2 regions of the Peribacillus asahii genome follow, and region 1 is predicted to be linked to the other one. Evidence: riboswitches for the same ligand, from Rfam matches in the RefSeq annotation. Region 1 holds a riboswitch; the other holds the start of a gene.
What was found. Region 1 has a riboswitch for FMN ahead of ribE (riboflavin synthase). Riboswitches for the same ligand answer to the same signal wherever they lie in the genome.
Positions count from the first base shown of each region.

Region 2: linked by a shared signal. The riboswitch ahead of BAOM_RS16435 (ECF transporter S component) and the one ahead of ribE (riboflavin synthase) in region 1 are both predicted to bind FMN.

Region 1 is NZ_CP026095.1:597,046-601,479, forward strand. Features, by position in the region: gene BAOM_RS03010 (ATP-binding protein) at 62-1,342, shown strand; gene BAOM_RS03015 (DEAD/DEAH box helicase) at 1,381-2,517, shown strand; FMN riboswitch at 2,638-2,768, shown strand; gene ribE (riboflavin synthase) at 2,922-3,563, shown strand; partial or broken gene ribB (3,4-dihydroxy-2-butanone-4-phosphate synthase) at 3,576-4,199, shown strand; gene ribH (6,7-dimethyl-8-ribityllumazine synthase) at 4,237-4,434, shown strand, end outside.
Region 2 is NZ_CP026095.1:3,332,284-3,336,717, reverse strand. Features, by position in the region: gene serA (phosphoglycerate dehydrogenase) at 1-1,350, opposite strand, end outside; FMN riboswitch at 1,722-1,858, shown strand; gene BAOM_RS16435 (ECF transporter S component) at 2,023-2,598, shown strand; gene BAOM_RS16430 (ferredoxin) at 2,777-3,025, opposite strand; gene BAOM_RS16425 (YpbB family protein) at 3,304-4,356, shown strand; gene BAOM_RS16420 (RecQ family ATP-dependent DNA helicase) at 4,353-4,434, shown strand, end outside.

The DNA of each region.
Region 1 (4,434 bases):
AGTGAATATATAGGTTGGAGAGCAGGAGATAATAGATGTATTAATATATACAGGGGGATGTATGGATCACTCACGGAAAATTGCATTAAAAGTTTCTGCTATATATATAATTTTAGGTATTTTATGGCTTGTTGTTACCGATCATATTTCGATCAAGCTTGCTCAGAATAATTATCAATTATTTATTACTTTTCAAAATTCAAAAGGTTGGTTATATATCATAATAACTGGAGCTGTTTTATATAGTACGATAGTGTATTGGACAAAGAAACTATTGAATTCGCAAAAGGAACTACAGGTAAGAGACGAGCAATACCAATCTTTGTTCATGTATAATATTGATGCTGTTCTAGAGTTGAATCTTAAAGGGAAAGTTATTTCAATGAATCCGCAAGCAAAGGCTTTATTTGGATATGATCTAGAAGGATTAAATAAACATTCAGCGAGTATGCTCATCAATAGTGAGGACCTTGGTAAAGTGATTCATTGTTATAGACGAGCAACTAATAAAGAGGCTTTGGATTTTGAAACAGCGATTCGAGATGCAAAGGGAGAGATTAAATTTACGCGTTGTTCTTTTGTCCCTATTATTATCCAAGGAGATGTTATTGGCGTTTATGCAATTGCCAGAGATGTTACGGGTCTTCGCAGAGAAGAAGAGCTATTGATTATGTCAGAAAGAACATCTGTAATAGGTCATTTAGCTGCAGCGGTTGCTCATGAAATCCGTAACCCGCTTACCTCTTTAAAAGGCTTTATTCAGTTGATGCAATATACGAGAGAATTGAATGATGAGCATCTAGATATTATTTTGCAAGAGGTCGAACGTATTAATACCATTTCAAGTGAACTATTGATTTTAGGGAAAACGCAAGAAGTCACTTATAAAAAAATTGATGTAAGAGAAAGTATTCGACAAGTATTTACACTGATGACAGCACAAACAAATCTTGATAATGTTGAGTTGTGCTATGAAGAAGTTCCACGGCCTGTTCTTATTATGGCTGATGAATCGCAGATGAAGCAGGTATTAATTAATATTATTAAAAATAGCATTGAAGCAATTACAGAACATGGGAAGATTAACGTTGTGTTAAGAATAGAAAAAGATACAGCTGTTTTAACGGTTCAGGATAATGGGATTGGGATGGAGCCTGAACGATTACAACGGATTGGTCAGCTTTTTTATTCAACAAAAGAAAAAGGTACAGGTATTGGGCTGGCTGTATGTCAAAAGATTATTCATAGGCACCATGGAGAGATTTTCTTTAAAAGTGAAAAAAACAAGGGAACGTTAGTAACGATTCGGATTCCACTAGCAAAGGAACAAGTGGTACTATAAACTAGGTAATTGATTTTTTTAGATAAAAGGAGAAGAAAATGAGCAATACACCTGCATTACTTGAAAAGATGAAACCATTTATCCAGCAAGCTTGGAATAAATCGGGCTTTGCCCAAGCAACTCCCATTCAACTGAAAGCTATTCCGCAAATTATGGAAGGAAAAGATGTAATCGCTGAATCACCAACGGGAACAGGAAAGACACTTGCTTATTTACTTCCGTTACTTGAAAAAATAGACCCTGATCAATCATCCCCACAAGCTCTTATTCTGGCTTCCTCTCGTGAGCTTGTGATGCAGATTAATGAAGAGGTTCGTATTTGGTCACAAGGCAGCAGTATTAATGGTGCGGCATTTATTGGAGGCGCAAATGTGAAGCGTCAATTAGAAAAACTAAAAAAACGCCCTCAAATTATTGCTGGGACACCAGGACGTATACAGGAACTTATTACTCAAAAGAAGTTAAAAATGCATGAAGTGAAAACGATCGTGTTAGACGAAGGAGATCAATTGCTTGTTCCAGAGCATCTTACAACAATCCGTAATATTGTGAAGACAACGTTAAAAGATCGCCAAGTGATGATGTTTTCGGCAACATTACCACAAGAAATAGAACAAGCAGCCCGTGCCTTTATGAATGAGCCTGTTACGATTAAAGTCGATAAAAGTGAGAAAATGCAATCGAAAGTAGATCACATGTACTTTGTTGTAGAAAAACGTGATAAGTTCAAAATTTTAGAGAAAATTTCTCGCTTAGAGGGTATGAAAGGGCTAGCCTTTATCAATGATATCGGAGAGCTCAATGTTATTGGAGAAAAGCTAAAATATAAAGAGGTTGAAGTGGGGCTGCTTCATGGAGAATCTAACAAAGTAGATCGTGAAAAAGCTTTACGTAAATTGAAATCAGGCAAACATCCACTGCTTTTAGCGACAGATGTAGCGGCCCGCGGTTTAGATATTAAAGGATTAACGACGGTCATTCATGTTGATTTAGCAAATAGCATAGATCAGTATGTACATCGCTCTGGTCGAACAGGCCGCGCGGGCGCAGATGGAACAGTGATGTCAATTGTTACGGAACGAGAAGAGCGTGAATTAAAGAAGATTGCTCGTGAACTGGAGCTTTCTCTACAAAAAAAAGAGTTTTATGCTGGACAGATTGTAGATGCAAAATAAGTGAACCATACAAGCGGAAGGCGAATTTATTCTTCTTCCGCTTTTAGCAGTTATGAGATTGAGAGTAAGTAATTTACAATATAACTTTATCGTGATAAACTAACTGTAAGTTATAAATAGTTTGTCCTTCGGGGTCGGGTGTAAATCCCAACCGGCGGTGATGAAGCAATTCTAAGCCCGCGAGCCTTTTTAAGGCAGGATTTGGTGAGATTCCAAAGCCGACAGTAAAGTCTGGATGGGAGAAGGACGTGTGGAATTTTTTAAAATGTATGAGTGTATCCTTTAAATTTTGAGAACTCGAAGTTAAAGGTTTATTTAAGTATACATTTTTTTCACCATATACTCCCGCAAACCCTGTAGGTATCTCTATGGGGTTTTTATTTTTCGGCAAAAGAGGTGAAGACATGTTTACTGGAATTATTGAAGACATCGGTGTTGTTCAATCGTTAAAGAAAGGCAAGCAGAGCATGGAGATAACGATTTCTTCAGAGAAAATTGTGGAAGATGTTCATCTTGGAGACAGTATTGCAGTAAATGGTGTTTGTTTAACCGTTACTTCTTTTACAACTAATACATTTACTGTTGATGTAATGCCAGAAACGGTAAAAGCATCGTCTATCCAATTATTAAAACCTGGTTCTCCTATCAATTTAGAAAGAGCAATGAGTGCACAAGGCAGATTCGGTGGTCATTTTGTTTCAGGACATATTGATGGGACAGGGACGATTATTAAAAAACAACCGAAAGAAAATGCCGTGTACTTCACAATCGAGCTTCAAGAAGGCTTGAGTCAATATTGTATCCCAAGAGGTTCTGTAGCTATTGATGGAACGAGCTTAACTATTTTTGATATTCAGGGCAACCTATTAACAGTTTCATTAATTCCGTTAACGTTTCAAGACACGATTATCGGACAGAAAGGTGTAGGGGATATTGTTAATATCGAAAATGATATGATTGGTAAATATATCGTGCAGCACCTACAGACAAATAAACCAAAACAATCATTAACCAAAAGTTTTTTAGCTGAAAATGGATTTTACTAAGAGGTGAGTAGAGTGTTTAATACGATTGAAGAGGCATTAGCAGATTTAAAAGCAGGAAAACCAATTATTGTGGTGGATGATGAAAATCGTGAAAACGAAGGGGATTTTATTGTTCTAGCGGAAAAAGCAACCCCGGAAGCGATTAATTTCATGGCTACATATGGAAGAGGTCTTGTTTGCACAGCGATTACTGAAGAACGCGCACAAAAGTTAAATTTACATCCGATGGTTGAGGTAAATACCGATCCACATGGTACGGCTTTTACAGTAAGTGTTGATCATAGAAGTAATTCAACTGGCATTAGTGCTTTTGATCGTTCGATTACAGTAAATGCTCTTCTAGATGATGAGGCTGTAGCCGAGGATTTTAAACGCCCTGGTCATACTTTTCCAATTGTAGCAAAGGCGGGCGGTGTGCTGCAAAGAGCAGGCCATACAGAGGCTGCGGTCGACTTAGCTAAATTATGTGGAGCAGCTCCAGCTGGAGTGATTTGTGAAATTATGAAAGAGGACGGTACGATGGCACGAGTGCCTGACTTAGTCAAAGTTGCAGAAGAATTTCAATTAAAATTTATCACGATTGCAGATTTAATTCGTTATCGTAAACAACAAGCTTCACGTGTAACAGCTGAAGTGAACTAAATCATACTGAATTATATTAGGGGGAACGAAAATGGGACAACATTTTGAAGCACAGTTAATTGGAACAGGATTAAAAATTGGTATAGTAGTTGGAAGATTTAATGAATTTATTGTGAGTAAGTTATTGGACGGAGCGCTTGACGGCTTGAAGCGTCACGGTGTAGAAGAAGCAGACATCGATGTAGCTTGGGTACCGGGAGCTTTTGAAATTCCTTTAATCGCAAAGAAG
Region 2 (4,434 bases), 2.1 Mb from region 1:
CCCTTCAGGTTCAAAGTCAATTTTAAAGCCGTTTAGGCTGACGATACGAGAGCTGTAATTTTCAATATAGGTTCCGCTAATTGTTAATTCGCGTTTTTCACTTTTTACTTTGAGGCTAATTAGGTTTGCGTAGCCTAACGTATCTGCAGCGATTTTTTCACCTATTGTGATACCGCGTTCTTTTGCAACTAATAGTGCATTTACTTCGTTGACGGGTAAATCAATTCTTGTTTTGAAGAATCCAGAAAGTAAGCTCTTAGTTAAGATAGAGGTATCGAAATCTAAAGATTCACCAGCATATGTTACTGAAATTTCCTGAATGCCTTCTTTGATGAGTTGAGAAGCAATCATACCTATATGTTGTACAAGTTGATAGAATGGTTGAACTTTATCAAATACTTCTTTTGAAATAGCGGGCAAGTTAATAGAATTAGAAACAGGATTTCCATTCAGATAAGTCAGAACTTCTTGAGCGACTTGAACAGCTACATTTAATTGAGCTTCTTTTGTTGAAGCACCTAAATGGGGTGTTGCAATCACTTGATCAAGCTCTAATAATTTGTGGCCATGCGGCGGCTCTTCAACGAAGACGTCAAGTGCTGCTCCGGCTACTTGTCCTTCGATAATTGCTTCATATAAATCATCTTCATCGATGATTCCACCACGAGCGCAATTTAAGAAATATACGCCTTTTTTACAAGTTTTTAAGTTTTCCTCATTGATTAAACCTCTTGTTTCATTTGTTAAGGGGGTATGCACCGTAATAATATCGGCTTTAGGTAATAGTTCTGCTAACGGTAGGACTGTAACGGCCATCTTCTTAGCACGGTCAGTTGTTAAGAATGGATCAAATACAACAACTTCCATTCCGAATGCTTTTGCACGCTTTGCGAGTTCTCCACCGATACGACCGAATCCAACAATACCAAGTGTTTTTCCGCGGAGTTCAATACCTGTGAAAGAAGAACGTTTCCATTCTCCAGCCTTTAAAGAAGTAAATGCTTGTGGGATGTGACGGACAAGAGAAGACATCATTGCAAATGTATGCTCACATGTAGAAATGGTATTTCCATCTGGAGCATTTACAACAACAATTCCACGTTTGGTTGCGGCTGGAATGTCAATGTTATCAACACCAACCCCTGCACGTGCAATAATCTTTAATTGCGGCATGCGTTCCATTAATTCTTCGGTTACTTTTGTTGCACTTCGAACTAGAATTGCATCAATTTGGTCAAGCTGCTTCTCTGCTTCGCCGACGGTTTTTTGAATAAGTTCAATGTGGGTTGCTTCTAATAGGGGTCCTAATCCTTCAGGTTTGATGGCATCTGCTACTAAAATGCGATACACGTCATGAACACCTTCCTAGAAAAAATTATCTTAAACTTCAGTTAATTTTACAATCGGAACGGATAACTGTCAATGTTATGGGGATTAGGCAAGGGAGTATAAAAAGCGAATAAATGTAATGTGAGATATATAATTATACGTATTTTATGACATTTTTATTCAAAAAACATTTTTTGTTTGCGTTATCATTTCACATAAACGAATAATGTTTGATTGTTAAATATTGTATTTCTATTATAATGAAGAGAGAAGGCTCATTCTTTTTTGATTATGTAAGGGAAATTTTTTAACCTGGTTAATTTTAGAAAAAAGCTATTCAAATAAAGAAAAAACAGATATAATAAATGCGTAGTAGTATAATAATTTTATAGGTCTATCTTCGGGGCGGGGTGTGATTCCCCACCGGCGGTGATGAAGGAGATTCCTTCTCAGCCCGCGAGCCTTGGTTAAGGCAGGATTTGGTGAGATTCCAAAGCCGACAGTATAGTCTGGATGGGAGAAGATGGAGGTTCTTGTAGACGTTCAAAAGATGATATATTGAGCGTGTGTTTGTCGAATCCTTTAATTTCTCCTTTTAATTCCATCGGAATTAAAGGGTTTTTTATTGGACACAAACCGTTTAACAGAACTTGTCCTCTTTTTCGGAGTAGATTAGAAAAAGAAGGAGAGAGAATGATGAAGGTACAAAAGTTAGTGACTTTAGCAATGCTTACGAGCGTCTCTTATGTTTTGATGCTCCTGAACTTTCCGTTTCCGGGGTTCCCAGTTTTTTTGAATGTGGATTTTAGTGATATTCCCGCTTTAATTGCTGCGATAATCTTTGGTCCTGGAGCAGGAATACTAGTAGAATTTGTTAAAAACTTGTTAGATGCGATTATGACAGGAAGTTTAACAGCGATTCCAGTCGGACATATTGCGAACTTTACAGCAGGGATTTTATTTGTTTTACCAACCTACTATGTATATAAAAAAATTCGTTCTGTAAGAGGAATGACTTTTGGGTTATTTGCTGGAACGATTTCAATGGCTGTGTTGATGAGTGTTTTAAATTATTATATCTTCTTACCTGCCTATACATTTTTCTTAGGAGCAGAGGCGATGTCTGGTTCAGAGGCTCGAACATTTGTCACGACTGCTATTTTGCCATTTAACCTTATAAAAGGTATATTGATTACAGTTGTGTTTATGTTGATTTTTGCTAAAATGCAAACGTGGCTTAATAAACAAGCCTTATATAAAAATATATGAAGAAAAAAATCGAACGTTTACCGTTCGATTTTTTTTGTCTAATTTGACTAAATAGTATGGGGTAAGGATATGCTAAAAGATGGATGGGAACGATAGTTTTGCATGAAGTGAATCTCGAATCGTTCGATTAGCAAAGTTAAAAAAAAGCCATTTCTGTGTAGGGAAATGGCTTGTTCTTTTATTCGAATTTTAGTGCATCGCCGTCAAATGCTTCATCAGCCACTTTAATAGAATCTGTTGGGCAGCCTTCAAATGCATCCATCATATCATCTAGTAAAACATCTGGAACTTCAACTGTTCCTTGGTTATCATCTAAAGTTACGAAAGCAATGCCTTCATCATCGTAATCATAAATATCTGGGGCAGCTGCGCCGCATGCGCCACATGCGATGCATGTATCTTTATCGACGATTGTAAATTTTGCCATATATAAAACTCCTCCTAATTGGATAATAACATGAGTTATTTATTCACATAGTTTCACCTTATTCCTATTGTACGGCTGAATTCCGCATTTTTCAATAGGAAATCTAGCTAAAAAATTCCTCATGGTATACGAATAACCAACAAATGAAATATCATGTACTTTTTATTTGCTAAAAAAGAACAAAATTTGTCTTATTTGGAGGATTAGAAATACACTTTATCTCCATCTTTGTTACAATGAAAGCATCATTAGGGAAAACAAAGGGTGTGAGTGTACATTTGGCAAATTATTTGCAAGTTATCATCCTCCATACAATCAAAAAATTTCAAGGTGAGCGATCCATTTATGCCATTTATCATATGTTGCAAGGAAAAAAATCTTCACAAACTATTCAAGATGCTCATTTATTTCGTTTGACTAATGTTTTTGGAACAATTCCTCACTTTACTCGAAAACAGCTGGTTGATACCATCCAAAATCTTGTTGAACATGGTTGGATTACAGCTAAGGAAAAATCAGATGTTTTTATTATTACACAAAGTGGAGAGGAAGAGCTTGCTCAATGTGAACCAATCCCAACTCGATTAAATGGATGGAAGTATCAAAATGTGGCTCCTGTTTTTTGGGGCAGATTGAATTTGTTAATTCAAACGCTCTCCCATATTGTTCACAATGAAACCAAGTTTTATCCGATTCAACGGCATACTAAAATTCAACAATCCGTAAAACAATTTTTACAAAAGAATCGTCAAAATCGAGAGTTGATGGCTCAGCATTTGTATGAAGAGTTAACCGATTTATTGGAGAGACAAAGTGATAGGCATCAAACGATTTTTGTTAGAAAATTAACAGGTATAAATCGGGTAGGACAGACTTTTGACCAAATTTCAAAAACGATGCAGCTTGATGAGTGGTATGTGCGTTATGTATTTCTAGAATCCCTGCACTGGATGTTTTATGAAATAGAGAAAACATTTACGCAATATCGCCTTTTATCTTCTCTTATAGGAGATTTACAGCAGTCCCGTTTAACGCAGTCTACACAAACGACGCTACAGTTTATTCAAGCAGGTCGAACGCTAACTGAAATTGCGAACATTCGTCGCTTGAAGGTTAATACAATTGAAGACCATCTCGTTGAAATTGTATTAGTGGATAAACAATTTCCGATTCATGAATATGTGACGAGTGCTGTGGAAGAGAAAATACTGCAGGTAATGAAGAAGCTTCAAACAAAACAGCTAAAGGCTATTAGGCAATCGTTAGCAGATGAAGCTATTAGCTTTTTTCAAATTCGGCTTGTATTAGCGAAAGCGGGTGACGAATTGTGAATTCTTTGGAAGAAATACTGGAACACTACTTTGGATTTACTGAATTTCGGCCAGGGCAGAAGGAAGTGATTTCTTCCT